DNA from 3 places in the Erwinia pyrifoliae DSM 12163 genome. Region 3 is predicted to be linked to each of the others. Evidence: predicted binding sites of a transcription regulator. Region 3 holds the regulator's gene; each other region holds the start of a gene.
The links. The regulator CRP, encoded in region 3, controls carbon source genes, mostly activating them, when cyclic AMP is high. The targets are predictions, from matches to a motif close to ATGTGANNNNNNTCACAT.
Positions count from the first base shown of each region.

Region 1 (4,782 bases), 680 kb from region 3:
GCTATCGACGATGAAGGTGTTCCTGGTCAATATAACGTGCTGATTGGAAACGGTATTTTGAAAGGATACATGCAGGATAAACTCAATGCGCGCCTGATGGGCGTTGCGCCGACCGGCAACGGTCGCCGCGAGTCATATGCACACCTGCCGATGCCGCGCATGACCAACACCTACATGCTGGCGGGCCAGTCCACGCCTCAGGAGATCATCGAAAGCGTAGAATACGGCCTGTATGCGCCAAACTTTGGCGGCGGCCAGGTGGATATTACTTCCGGTAAATTTGTCTTCTCTACTTCAGAAGCCTATCTGATCGAAAACGGTAAAGTGACCAAACCGGTAAAAGGCGCTACGCTTATCGGTTCCGGTATTGAGGCGATGCAGCAGATTTCGATGGTCGGTAATGACCTTGCGCTGGACAAAGGCGTTGGCGTCTGCGGCAAAGAGGGGCAGAGCCTGCCCGTCGGCGTTGGGCAGCCTACTCTGAAGCTGGACAAGCTGACCGTGGGCGGTACGGCTTAAACCATCGCTTTCGGCTCTTACCGGGGTGTGTGGGGGATAAGTCATTCCGCACACCTCAATAGCCTGTTTATGCCTTAACAGAACATTAAGATCGTTGGGCCATGACCCACCGCAAACAGATCATGCGCTGTTTCCCCCGAAGCCATCGGGCAGGTGATTAAACCCCCTGTGCCGTCGGGCGCTGGCTAGTCCGAAGTATGACTCTGACTGCGGCTGTATGGCTGCTGCAAGGCGGGGAAACAGAAAATTTTCTGGTGCTTTCTATGCGAGGGAGAAGCACTCAATCGGATTTGTTCTTTCTTATTTCCCCAGCGTCATTGATACGATATGTTCCACTATCCAGGATGAAATACATCCCGGAGTTTTTGCTATTCTTCACCAGAATAAGTGAATTTTTATCGATGCATTTTTTTTGTGTTTTCCTATCTTCGAAGCATTGCCTGTCAGATTTCCCTTCCTCTTTATAGCCTTCACCAAACAGCCAGAAGACGACAGTAAAAGAACCATCCGACTCTGGCTCAGGGGTATCATATTTTTCTTTCAGCATATCCCTGTTTTTAAGCCACCACTCTATTTTTCCGCTGTCCGTAAATGGATTTTTTTTATTGTTTTTTGTAAAATAGTCAATGATTGGGGGTTGACGCTCAGTGGATCGAAAAAAAAATGTTATGGAAATTTGAAGGTGCCTGAAGTCCAAAGAGGCCGCCGCTGAACGGCAGCGGGAGCTTGGCCGGTAAGAGCAGCAGCTTATCGGCCACACGCCGGAACGGCAGCGCGGGATGAGCATGTAAACCTGGAGTCTGCCAAAAGTTATCAGAAATATAAATGAGCCTTACCTGATGAAAAAAAACAAAAAGGCAAGTGCTGTCATGATCCCTGTTGCCCATTTCCAGTTTCTGGATCTCTCAAAGTAAAAAAAGACTATCTGGGATATGAAGATAATCAACAGGATTAGTCCGGCAAAAACTTTTCCATTATTACTGCTATTACTGAGTGAACCTTGAGGAAGAGTCGGATCCATATCATATACAACGCCATATTTATCAATCGTAGATAAATAAATGACTATCATGCACAGTAAATAAAAAATAATAAATATTATCCTGATAAGCTTTTTCATGCGGTTATAATCCTATCTCCAGAGCAGTATATTAAAGTGCTGCCAGTTTCTGACAATAAAATCGCCATACCGCGTATCTTTTTTTATACTTTCCAGGCTCGGGTTGGTGCCCCGGTTATATCGGGCCCCAATAATTTTTACATCATCCATACTGAGCTGAGCTGGTAACTTGTCATAGTCGGCAAGTTGGCGTAAATGCATAGCCGCGAGGTTGATATTATAGGTGTCTTTTTCAAGGCACTGCGACAGTGCACGGAGTTCTGATATGCTCATCTGGTCTGCGTTGAGACCCATAGTTTTAGCGGCGGTACGCAGTTGCATACTGACAAATCCGAATGAGGTTTTAGCCGGTGGAGAGGTTACAGTGAAATTACTGTCGATACAAGCTGGTCCGCTCCAGTCTATGGCGCGAATTTCAAAAGCAAAACGATCTATAATATTTGGATCACCGCCTACTTCAATCCAGCAGACTCCAGCGAGTAATTCTGGAGGAAGGTTATAGCGAAGAGCAGCCAACCTGATAAGCGAACTATGTTTTTTTACCCAGGCGTCTTTAAAACCTCTGGCATAGAGTCTGCCGCCGCCGAACTTTTCAGGAAGGACTTTCCAGCGGAATACATCAAGCAAAGTCCAGGAGGGTGACTTTGTCATTACTCTGCATTGTTCAAAATTGCGCATATCCATTTGAAAATCTCCCTTAATTGAGGTCTGACGCTCAGTGAAACGAAAGCCTGTGTTAAGAGGTTTCGACCGTGCTGTGAACCGGTAATTTCGCACAGTTCAATAGCCTGTTAATGTCACAACCATTGTTGAATGCTGACAGTGCACAATGCACCTGTTGTGCTTTAGCCACATCCTGTTGCAGCAGCGCTGAAAATAGATTTTATCCGCCGGGATTAGCCCCAGATTGCGGACAGAACCCGGCTCCACCACGTTGATAAAAACGGACATCCCCTTGAGTCTTGCCATGATTCACTCTGACTTAAAAGTGATTTAGATCACATTTGGTAGATAACTTATAGTCAACCGCGTTACTATAGCAGGAATGGGTTACCGTTTCGTTGTACTACTCCCGTTATATGCCGGTTCCGTTTTAAGCTGGCATTAAAAAAACCTGGTTCGGATCGACGTCTGACTGAGCGTTTATCATCACCTGCAAGCGTACTTCCCTGAACCGGAAGAAGAGCGGTGAGATAGCCCGGTAGCGTGTCTATAAGGATAAAAGATGAGTGTACTTCCGGTTGTTGTCGTCTTTGGAATGTCATTCCCCCCCATTTTTATTGAAATTATTGTGTCACTGATGCTGTTCTGGCTGATACGGCGTGTGATTACGCCAACCGGACTTTATGACCTGGTGTGGCATCCTGCCCTGTTTAATACCGCGCTCTACTGCTGTCTGTTCTACGTTGTATCCCGAATGTTCGTCTGAGGTCATAGTGAAAACGCTAATAAGAAAAATTTCCCGTACCGCCATTACGCTGCTGCTGGCGATCGTCGCGATGGTGCTGATTTTCCGCGTCTGGGTGTTTTACACCGAATCACCCTGGACGCGTGATGCCAGGTTTACCGCCGATGTCGTAGCGATCGCGCCCGATGTCAGTGGCCTGATCTCCGAAGTGCGCGTGCGCGATAACCAGCTGGTGCAGAAAGATCAGGTGCTGTTTACTATCGACCAGCCGCGCTATCAGAAAGCGCTCGATGAAGCACAGGCCGATGTGGCCTATTACCAGGCGGTGATGAGTGAGAAACGTCGAGAGGCCGGGCGCCGCAACCAGCTGGGGGTTTCTGCCATGTCGCGCGAGGCCATAGAGCAGGCGAACAACGATTACCAGACTACGGAACACCAGCTGGCCAGGGCGGTTGCTTCACGCGACCTGGCCAAACTGGACCTGGAGCGTACCGTGATCAAAGCGCCATCAGCAGGCTGGGTAACCAACCTGAATGTCTATACCGGCGAATTTATTACCCGTGGATCGACCTCGGTGGCGCTGGTAAAACAGAACTCATTCTATGTGCTGGCCTATCTGGAAGAGACCAAGCTGGAAGGTATTCGTCCCGGCTATCGTGTTGAAATTACCCCACTGGGCAGCAATCAGGTGCTGCGCGGCTGGGTTGACAGTATTGCCGCAGGCGTGACCAACAGTAGCAGCACCGTTGACAGTAAAGGCATGGCGACCATTGATTCAAATCTGGAGTGGGTACGCCTGGCGCAGCGTGTTCCGGTTCGCATTCATCTTGACAGGCAGCCGGGTAATCTCTATCCCGCCGGAACCACGGCGACCGTCGTCGTGACCGGCGCTCAGGATCGCCAGGATAAAGACATGCCACCGTTGATGAAGCTGATGCATCGTCTGCGCGAGTTTGGTTAAGGCGGGGCAGATCATGCAGTGGTATCGTCTGCGCTTTCCAGTCAAACTGACCTTCGCTATTCTGCTGGCGCTGTTTGTCGGCTTTGAATTCAATCTTGAAACCCCACGCTGGGCGGTGATGACCGCCGCGATTGTGGCGGGCGGTACTGCGTTTGCTGCCGGGGGCGATCCGTTCTCAGGCGCTCTGCGCCACCGTGGGATGCTGCGCATCATCGGCACCTTTATCGGCTGTATTGCCGCGCTGGTGATTATGATTGCCACCATCCGGGCGCCCGTGGTGATGCTGCTGTTGTGTTGCATCTGGGCCGGGGTCTGCGTGTGGGTGTCTTCGCTGATCAAAGTTGAAAACTCTTATGCTCTCGGACTGGCTGGCTATACCGCGTTGATTATTGTGGTCAGCCTGAATGCTAATGGATCATTGCTGCTGGCACCGCAGTTTGCCGTGGAGCGCTGTAGTGAAATCATTATCGGGATTGTCTGTGCGATCCTCGCCGATATGCTGTTTTCACCGCGTTCAATCAAACAGGATATTGACCGCGAAATTGATGCACTGCTGGTGGAGCAGTACCGCCTGATGCAGCTGTGCGTAGAACATGCTGATAAAGAAGAGGTCGATAAATGCTGGGCCGGGCTGGTACGCCGCACCACCGCTCTTAACGGAATGCGTACTCATCTGATGATGGAGGCCGGGCGCTGGCACAAAATTGATCCGCGCCTGCAGGTGCTGAATACCCTGTCGCTGACGCTCATTACTCAGGCTTGTGAAACCTTCCT
Region 1 is NC_017390.1:354,908-359,689, forward strand. Features, by position in the region: gene tldD (metalloprotease TldD) at 1-519, shown strand, start outside; gene EPYR_RS01635 (DUF943 family protein) at 800-1,306, opposite strand; gene EPYR_RS01645 (hypothetical protein) at 1,652-2,323, opposite strand; gene aaeX (p-hydroxybenzoic acid efflux pump operon protein AaeX) at 2,865-3,068, shown strand; gene aaeA (p-hydroxybenzoic acid efflux pump subunit AaeA) at 3,076-4,008, shown strand; gene aaeB (p-hydroxybenzoic acid efflux pump subunit AaeB) at 4,022-4,782, shown strand, end outside.
Region 1: a site for CRP is predicted at 2,626-2,643, ahead of aaeX (p-hydroxybenzoic acid efflux pump operon protein AaeX). Genes of this name have one in related genera too.

Region 2 (4,782 bases), 580 kb from region 3:
AAGTGTACCAGAATCGGGCCATGCAAACACTGACCCTGCGCTTATTCATTGATGCCGTGAGACATACTGCGAGAAGCGTAGTCGATATTTTCAGGCCCCTGCTCACGCGCATTATCCTGCGCTTCTTCTGCCTCTTCCGGCAGCGCCTGTTCCACCAGCCGGGGATTAATCGGCCGTTTTATCTCAACGCCCAACTGGCGAAAACCTTCGCTTTGGGCAATCAGGTTGCCGCGCCCTTCCGACAGTTTTTTCATGGCCTGGCGGTAGCTGTCCTGAGCTTTATCAAGGCTTTGACCGATGGCGCTCATATCATCGACAAACAGACGCATTTTGTCATACAGGCGGGCAGCACGGTCGGCAATACGCTGTGCATGACGGCTCTGATGCTCATAACGCCACAGGTTGTTGATGGTACGCAGCGCTACCAGCAGCGTAGTCGGGCTGACCAGCATGATATTTTGGTTCAGCGCTTCATTGATCAGTTCAGGCTGCCTGTCGATAGCCAGCAGGAAGGCTGGCTCAACTGGAATAAACATCAACACATAATCCAGCGAGCGTAAACCCGGTAATTGTTGATAATCTTTTCGGCTCAGTTGGCGTAAGTGTCCGCGAATAGCGGCGATATGCTCGCTGACCGCCGCCTCACGCTGCGCTTCGTCTTCGCCGTTAAAGTAGCGTTCATAGGCGACCAGCGTCATCTTCGCATCAATAACCACATCCTTGCCCTGCGGCAAACGGACGATGACATCGGGCTGCATGCGTCCATTCTGTTCCAGCTGAATATTGACCTGAGTTTCATATTCATGCCCTTCGCGCAGGCCGGAAGCTTCCAGCACCCGGCTGAGCACCACTTCCCCCCAGTTACCTTGGGTTTTGTTATCCCCTTTCAGCGCTTTCGTCAGGTTAATGGCTTCCTGAGCCATCCGGGCATTGAGCTGTTGCAGGTTGCGAATTTCGTGGGCAAGCGTATGGCGTTCACGCGCTTCCTGACCGAATCCGTCCTGTACCTGACGGCGGAACCCCTCCAGCTGTTCGCGTAGTGGGGTGATCAAGCCATGCAGGCTTTGGCGGTTTTGTTCATCAACGCGGCGTCCGCTATTTTCGAAGATGCGATTCGCCAGATTTTCAAACTGGGCATTCAGGCGTTGTTCGCTGTTCACCAGCAGCCGCTGTTTCTCCTCGGCAGCCATGCGCGTTTCCTCAAGCCGGATGGTGACTTCGCGTAGCTCCGCCTCCTGGGCGCTGTTAATCTCCAGCTGCGTGCGCAGCTCACGCGTCAGCTGCTCGGTTTCACTGCGCCAGTGTTCAAGGTGGTGGAGTTTTTCCTCGGCCGCCGCCAGTGAGCCATGCAGCTGGCGCTGCTCATGCTCATTCTGTTTTTGCATCAGCAGATGGCCGTCAAGCTGCTGCTGCAAACGCTGGCGTTCATGCTGCGCCTGTTCCGCCGACTGCATCAGCAGCTGCCGTTCTGTTTCGCCTTTCGCCAGCTGCTGCTGACAGCGTAGCGAGGCAAGCAGCCAGCCTGCCAGTATCCCGGCCAGAGCAAAGCCTGCGCCGTACATGATTGTGACATCCACCCTGATTCTCCTGCTGAACCCCTGACAGGGGAAAAATAGAGGCGCACTGTATAAATGTCCAGACAAAATACAACGAAGAGCGCCCCATCCCAGTAAAAAAGCGGGGCAGCTCGAAGATATATTGCAAGGAAACGAGATTTGCAGGCCACAAACAGACGTGGCCCGCATCAGGGATCATTCCAGCAAACGGCGTGCAGCTTCAACCACGATTTTCACCGCGTCACTCTCGGTTCTTTTCATGGTTTCCGCATCCGGGATCTCTTGCTGGGTTCGGTTAACAATCACCCCGGCGACCATGCCGGCGCGCAGTCCCTGGCTGGCACACATGGTCAGCAGCGTTGCCGACTCCATTTCATAGTTCAGCACGCCCATCTGTTGCCACTCCTGCATTGAATTCTGGAAGCGGCTGACCACCCGACCAGAGAAAGTATCGTACCGCTCCTGGCCGGGATAGAAGGTGTCGGAGGAAGCCGTGATACCGATATGCGTTCTCGCACCTTGCGCTTTTGCCGCATCCACCAGCGCGGTAGTACAGGTAAAGTCCGCCACCGCCGGAAATTCCAGCGGCGCAAAGTGCAGGCTGGCACCGTCCAGCCTGACTGAACCGGTGGTGACCAGCACATCGCCCACGTTGATGTGCGGCTGGATAGCGCCGGTAGTGCCGACGCGCAGAAAGGTACGCACGCCCAACTGAGCCAGTTCTTCCACGGCGATGGAGGTGGAAGGCCCCCCGATCCCGGTTGAGCACACTATGACGGCTTTACCCGCGATCTCAGCACGCCAGCTGGTAAATTCACGGTGCGAGGCCAGATGAACCGGATTATCCATCAGCGCAGCAATTTTCTTCACCCGCTCCGGGTCGCCGGGCGCAATGGCCAGGGTAGCGCCCTGAAGATCGGCTTTAGTGAGGCCGAGATGGAAAACGTCAGACTGTGGCATTTCATACTCCTGATGCGGAACCTGCGGATGATGAGAAAATGTTAATGTAAGAAAATTCCTCCTGACTCTATGTGACGAACATCCTTAATCAAAATGAAAATTGCATCATCCGAACTTTAAAAGGTGATCCAAATCCCATTTAACCATCAGTTATGGCCATTTTCGCTCATCTGGTGCTGTAGACAAGCTGTATCTGGTGATAAAGAGTTACTCTGATTCGATCGCTAATCTCAACGCATTCCTGACTATAGTTAGCTGACAACATGTAGCGCCTGCACGGAGATGACCATGAAAACCGAAGATAACATGACGCAAAAATTGAGCAACAAAGGCTTCGCGCCGGCGGTCGTTCCTGCCGCTGCCAGCACGATTATTACCGACAGCGCCGACATTCTCAGTGGTGAGACCTCCATCCCAACTCAGGGCGAAAATATGCCCGCGTTCCACGCCAAACCACGCCATGCACACGGCCCTTTGCCGGTGGTATTGGTGGTACAGGAAATTTTTGGCGTTCACGAACATATTCGCGATATCTGTCGTCGACTGGCGCTGGAAGGTTACCTGGCGGTCGCACCCGAACTCTATTTTCGTCAGGGCGATCCCGCTGATTACACCGATATCCCCACGTTGTTCAAAGAGCTGGTGAGTAAGATCCCTGACAGCCAGGTGCTGGCCGACCTCGATCATGTGGCTAACTGGGCTTCACGCCACGGCGGTGATATACGCCGTTTGGCGGTGACCGGTTTTTGCTGGGGTGGGCGCATTACCTGGCTTTATGCCGCGCATAATCCGCAGCTGAAAGCCGCCGTTGCTTGGTATGGCAAGCTGGTGGGGGATAAGACGATGAAGCAGCCAAAACAGCCGGTGGATGTTGCGGTGGATCTGGATGCGCCCGTGTTGGGGCTTTACGGCGGTAAAGACGATGGCATCCCTCCAGACAGCGTCGAAACCATGCGCCATGCGCTGCGTGCCGCCAATGCCAACGCCGAGATTATTGTCTATCCCGATGCCGGACACGCTTTTAACGCTGACTACCGCCCAAGCTATGAGGCCGGGTCCGCTAAGGATGGCTGGCAGCGAATGCTGGCATGGTTCAGGCAGTATGGCGTGACGTCGGAAGCATAAAAAAAGGGGCGCTAAGCGCCCCAAATAGTCGTTACATCAAAACACAACAACACAGATATTTAAGCTTCTTGTGCATTTCTCAGGTTTTGCGCCGCTTTCACCATGTTTGCCAGCGCCTGGCGAGTTTCCGTCCAGCCACGCGTTTTCAGGCCACAGTCCGGGTTAACCCACAGACGCTCAGTAGGGATGCGCTGTGCCGCTTTAAGCAGCAGTTCTTCCATCCACTCAACGCTTGGCACGTTTGGCGAGTGAATATCGTAAACGCCCGGACCGATCTCGTTCGGATACTCGAACTCTTCAAACGACTCCAGCAGTTCCATATCAGAACGTGAGGTTTCGATGGTGATAACATCCGCATCCAGCGCGGCAATCGAATCCATGATGTCGTTGAACTCGCAGTAACACATGTGGGTGTGGATCTGGGTGTCGTCCTGCGCAACGGCGGCATTGAGACGGAAGGCATCTACCGCCCACTCCAGATAAGCCGCCCAGTCGGACTGATGCAGCGGCAGCCCTTCACGCAGAGCAGGTTCATCAATCTGAATGATGCCAATGCCCGCTTTTTCCAGGTCTTCCACTTCATCACGCAGCGCCAGCGCAATCTGTTTGGCGATGGTTTCACGCGACACATCTTCACGCGGGAATGACCAACACAGGATGGTTACCGGACCGGTGAGCATGCCTTTTACCGGCTTGTCGGTCAGTGACTGAGCATATTTCGCCCATTCAACGGTGATGGCTTCCGGGCGGCTGACATCACCGATGATGACGGGTGGTTTCACACAGCGTGAACCGTAGCTCTGTACCCAGCCATTCTGCGTAAAGATGAAGCCGTCAAGGTGTTCGCCGAAGTATTCCACCATGTCGTTACGCTCCGCTTCGCCGTGCACCAGCACGTCCAGCCCTAAGCGCTCCTGCTCGACGATAGCCTGCTTGATGTGCTCCGCGATGCCGGTACGGTAGCGGGTGCCGTCCAGACGGCCCTGTTTGAAGTCGAGGCGCAGCCCACGAATTTCAGTGGTTTGTGGGAAAGAGCCGATGGTGGTGGTTGGCCACGCCGGTAGCTGGAAGCGCTGACGCTGAGCTTCAGCACGTACCTGATAGCTGTTCTTACGCAGACTGTCCTGCGGTGAAATCGCCG
Region 2 is NC_017390.1:253,121-257,902, reverse strand. Features, by position in the region: gene rmuC (DNA recombination protein RmuC) at 42-1,577, opposite strand; gene udp (uridine phosphorylase) at 1,752-2,516, opposite strand; gene EPYR_RS01170 (dienelactone hydrolase family protein) at 2,805-3,641, shown strand; gene metE (5-methyltetrahydropteroyltriglutamate--homocysteine S-methyltransferase) at 3,701-4,782, opposite strand, start outside.
Region 2: a site for CRP is predicted at 2,638-2,655, ahead of udp (uridine phosphorylase). Genes of this name have one in related genera too.

Region 3 (4,782 bases):
GCAACGTTGCAGGGCTATCTCGCAGGACTGAAGATAGCGCTCCGCCAGCGAGGCGGTGAGCATGGTATGTTCCCGCGCCATAATCGTCATCGCATTAATATGTTCAACGATCAGCTGGCTGTGGGTAACCCACAGTTTCATATCGGCCAAATAGCGGGAATTGAAGCCAGGCTCCTGCATCGCCTGATTCAGGGAGTTATACAGCGCGTTATGCGCCTGATTGACTTTAATACGCTGGTTCGCCAGCTTGCTGACATCCTGTTCATTGCCTAACAACATCTGCAACGCTTCCTGAAAGGCCTCCAGCGCATCGTTTGCGTTCTGGCGCAGCAGCCCGCTCTGCCACTGCGGCCACAGCCAGATGTTGCCGCCAAAGGCAATCAGGCAGCCCATCAACGTATCGAGCAGGCGCGGCAATAAGAAGCTCTCCCCGTTCAGCGACAAAAGCTGGAGAGAATAAACCGCCGTTACCGTAAAGCCCACCGTCGCCCAACCGTAGAACTTGCGTAAAATCAGGTAACTGACCAGGGTGATGGCCAGCATCACCAGTAATGTCATTGACTCAGGAGCATGCAGGCGCAGGGCCAGTGCGGCAACCGCCAGCCCGGCCAGGGTGCCGAGCGCCCGGTGCTGGATGCGCACCCGGGTGGCACTGTAGCCGTTCAGGCTGACAAACATCATGGTCATCAGTATCCAGTACGGCTTCGGCATAGCCAAAAACAGCGCCAGCGTACTGGCAAAGGTCAACATCACCGCATAGCGTGCGGCGGTGCGCAAAGCGGTAGATTTAAGCGAAAGGTAGCTTTTCAGCGCCGGCAGCAGCGGCAGGCGGCGCTGACGGTCGGCCATCAAATCGCGGCGGTAAAGCGGGCGTTGAGTGCGCAGCACGCGCGCAATACGGCTGAAATGGTAGTAGCAAAAATGACCGACCGGATTATCCGGATGCTGATGGACTACCTTCTCCAGCGCTTCCAGCGGCTGCTCCATCTCAAAACGTTTGGGGAAGCGGTGATACAGGATATCGTCAGCCAGCTCGCGCAGACGGGCGGCGATACGCTGCGCATTCCAGCGGATCACCGCCTCGGCGTGGCTCAGGCGCACCAGTTTTTGCACGTCTTCCGGCTGATGCAGGCTGACGGCGATGTGCTCCTGCAGGTCAAGCGCCACCTGGAAAGCGCGCGTCAAAGGCTGGTAGTGCTGGTTGCGGTTGGCTGCCAGCATATGAATTTGCTGGTAACAGGTAGTGATGAGGTCGACGGCCTTTTGCTGGCGGGCAAACAGCGGCGGCATGGCGGTTGAGGGATCGTTCAACTGATTTAAATGGCGATACTTTGCCTCGCAGTAGTCAGCCAGCTCGCGATATAGCAGGCTGAGCGTTTCGCGCATCGGCTGCTCTTTCCACAGCCAGAACCAGAACCAGTTAAATACGCCGTACCAGATGGTGCCCAGGATATACAGTAACGGAGGCTGCCACATCGGCACTTTCCCCGCGAGGCTAAGGGTGAAGATGGCGGCAATCAGCGAGGCGGGCATCAGGCGGGCATGCAGCGGGCCGATCTCGCCGGTAACCCCCAGCAGCATCGCCATCAGCAGCAGGATCAGCGGCAGCGGGATCCCCTGGGCGCCGGCATACTGGATAATAAAACTGCTGCCGGCGAACAGGCCTCCGCCCACCATCAGGCGTTTAAAGAAGTGTTTATGCGGCGTATCCAGCCCGGCATTGTTGCAGCAGGCGGGAACCAGTGAGAACAGCAGACCTTTCTGTAAATCTCCCAGCAGCCAGCCAAGTGCAACCGGCAAACACAGCACCAGCGTTTGCCGCAGTGCGTAGTTAACTTCAGGTTGATAAATGATTCTGCGCCACATCAGCCGCACCAAATAGAAAAAGGCGCGACAGAGGCTGGCGCGCCGTGGGTTCAGGGGCGATTAACGCGTGCCGTAAACGACGATGGTTTTACCGTGTGCGGAGATCAGGTTTTGATCTTCCAGCATTTTCAGTATACGACCGACCGTTTCGCGCGAGCAGCCAACAATCTGGCCGATCTCCTGACGGGTGATTTTGATCTGCATCCCGTCCGGGTGCGTCATTGCATCGGGCTGTTTTGCCAGGTTCAGCAGCGTCTGGGCAATGCGTCCGGTCACATCAAGGAAAGCTAAATTACCCACTTTTTCCGAGGTGACCTGCAGGCGACGCGCCATCTGCGAAGACAGGCGCATCAGGATGTCAGGATTGACCTGGATCAGCTGACGGAATTTTTTGTAAGAGATTTCAGCCACTTCACAGGCTACTTTGGCACGTACCCAGGCACTGCGTTCCTGGCCCTCTTCAAAGAGGCCCAGCTCGCCGATAAAATCCCCCTGGTTGAGATAAGAGAGGATCATCTCTTTCCCTTCTTCATCCTTGATTAATACCGCTACTGAACCTTTAACGATGTAGTAAAGGGTTTCCGCCTTCTCACCCTGATGGATCAGCGTGCTTTTGGATGGATATTTGTGAATATGGCAATGGGACAGGAACCATTCGAGAGTAGGGTCTGTTTGCGGTTTGCCGAGAACCATTCGCTGTTATCCTCTGTTGTCATCTGGCCTGAATACATCCGGTTTACCACGCAGCAAGTGCCACGATCCCCTTGCTGCCGCACGTAAATATTGGGGATATACGGGGGGCTGAATCCCTGCCAGGCGTTGACATAGTCAAGCGTTCCGATAGGAAAAGACACGGGTCGCTCCGGGGCAAGCCGTATGCTGTCGTTTCGTTTTCACCAACATCATGATGCAGATGAAATTTACAGCCTCGTTTGTAGCACAGCTTGGGATGGCTGTCTTCTGTTGTCTCGCTTCAGCATAGTCAGAAAAAGAGAGCGTTGCCGTTTAAGTGACTGCGGCGTACTCTGCTGTAACTAAATGAATTGGAGGATGTTGTTATGCAGGCACGGGTTAAATGGGTTGAAGGGATGACGTTTTTGGGAGAATCCTCATCCGGCCATCAGGTGCTGATGGATGGTAATTCGGGCGATAAAGCACCAAGCCCGATGGAAATGGTGCTGATGGCCGTCGGCGGCTGCAGCGCCATAGACGTGGTTTCGATTTTGCAAAAGGGCCGCCACAGCGTGGCTGACTGCGAAGTAAAACTGACCTCAGAACGCCGCGAAGAGGCACCGCGTATCTTCACCCACATCAACCTGCACTTTATGGTCAGCGGAACCGCGCTGGCGGATAACGCGGTAGCGCGTGCGGTCGATCTCTCTGCGGAAAAATACTGCTCGGTGGCGATCATGTTGGGCAAGGGGGTGAAGATAAGTCACAGTTATGAAGTTATCGCACTGGCCTGATCCAGCCCCTTCGCTTAGCGGTGAAAGGAAAGAACGTCAGCCGATTTTCTTTCCTTCAATCAACCGCTTGACCAGCGGCCCCATAATCAGCTCCATCGCCAGCCCCATTTTGCCGCCCGGCACCACCAGGGTTTTGATATGTGAGATAAACGAACCCTGCAACATGGACAGCAGGTAAGGGAAATCGATATCTTCCAGCCCCTGAAAGTGGACAACCACGAAACTCTCATCCAAAGAAGGGATGCCACGGGCGGCAAACGGGTTGGAGGTATCCACGGTCGGAACGCGCTGGAAGTTAATATGGGTGCGTGAAAACTGCGGGGTAATAAAGTTGATGTAATCCTCCATGGATCGCACCACGGAATCCATCACCGCTTCGCGCGAGTGGCCGCGTTCGCTGGTATCGCGCACCAGTTTCTGGATCCACTCAAGGTTGACAATGGGCACCACGCCAACCAGCAGATCCACCTTGTCCGCCACGTTATGCTGCGGGGTGACAACGCCGCCGTGCAACCCCTCATAAAACAGCACGTCGGTCGGTTCCGCCAGCGGCTGCCACGGCGTGAAGGTGCCTGGCACCTGATTCCAGGGTACGGCTTCATCATAAGTATGCAGATACTTACGCGACTTTCCTTTACCGCTGCGACCATATTCGCTAAATGTGCGCTCCAGCAGTCCGAAATCATTTGCTTCCGGGCCAAAATAGCTAACGTGTTTACCCATATCGCGCGCTTTGCGGATTGCCATATCCATCTCCGGGCGGGTAAAGCGGTGAAAGCTGTCTCCTTCTACTTCCGCAGCATGCAGATCCAGCTGCTGGAAAATCTTCCTGAATGCCAGGCTGGTGGTGGTGGTTCCTGCCCCGCTGGAGCCGGTAACGGCGATAACCGGATGTTTAATCGACATGGCGAACAACTCCCTGAAAAAACGGGTGGGGCTGCATTGGTAACATGATTTGTCGATCTGTGTCACCCATGCAGCAGGTACAGCGATAAAATACAGGCAAAATGCGCTTAGCCGTGAAACTGGCCGCGCGGCATAATGTTGACCGACTCGTGCAGTTCAGACCACACCAGCACCACCTCGCCGCTGCTCAGCTGACGGCGAACATCGGCGACTTTCTGTTCCAGCGATCGCTCATGTTCGCCATAATCGGTGCCTTCGCGCAGCACAAAGGATTCAATCAGGTTATCAAGCGTTGCAGAATCGAGTTCTTTCCAGGGAATAATCATCAGTTGTCCAGCCAGGTGGTAAGCCATTGCGGAATGCGTTGCTCCAGCCACATTTGTGGGCTGCGCAGCGTTCCGCCTACAAAACCGACGTGCCCGCCATGCTGCGTCAGCTGATATTCAACGTTTGACGGCAGCAGGGCAGGATCGGGGATCACGTCAGCGGTCATAAAAGGGTCATCCTGTGCGTGAATGATCAGCAGCGGCTTACGCACACCGGG
Region 3 is NC_017390.1:3,702,073-3,706,854, reverse strand. Features, by position in the region: gene EPYR_RS16925 (YccS/YhfK family putative transporter) at 1-1,866, opposite strand, end outside; gene crp (cAMP-activated global transcriptional regulator CRP) at 1,927-2,559, opposite strand; gene EPYR_RS16915 (OsmC family protein) at 2,925-3,332, shown strand; gene EPYR_RS16910 (phosphoribulokinase) at 3,369-4,238, opposite strand; gene EPYR_RS16905 (YheU family protein) at 4,346-4,564, opposite strand; gene EPYR_RS16900 (hydrolase) at 4,564-4,782, opposite strand, start outside.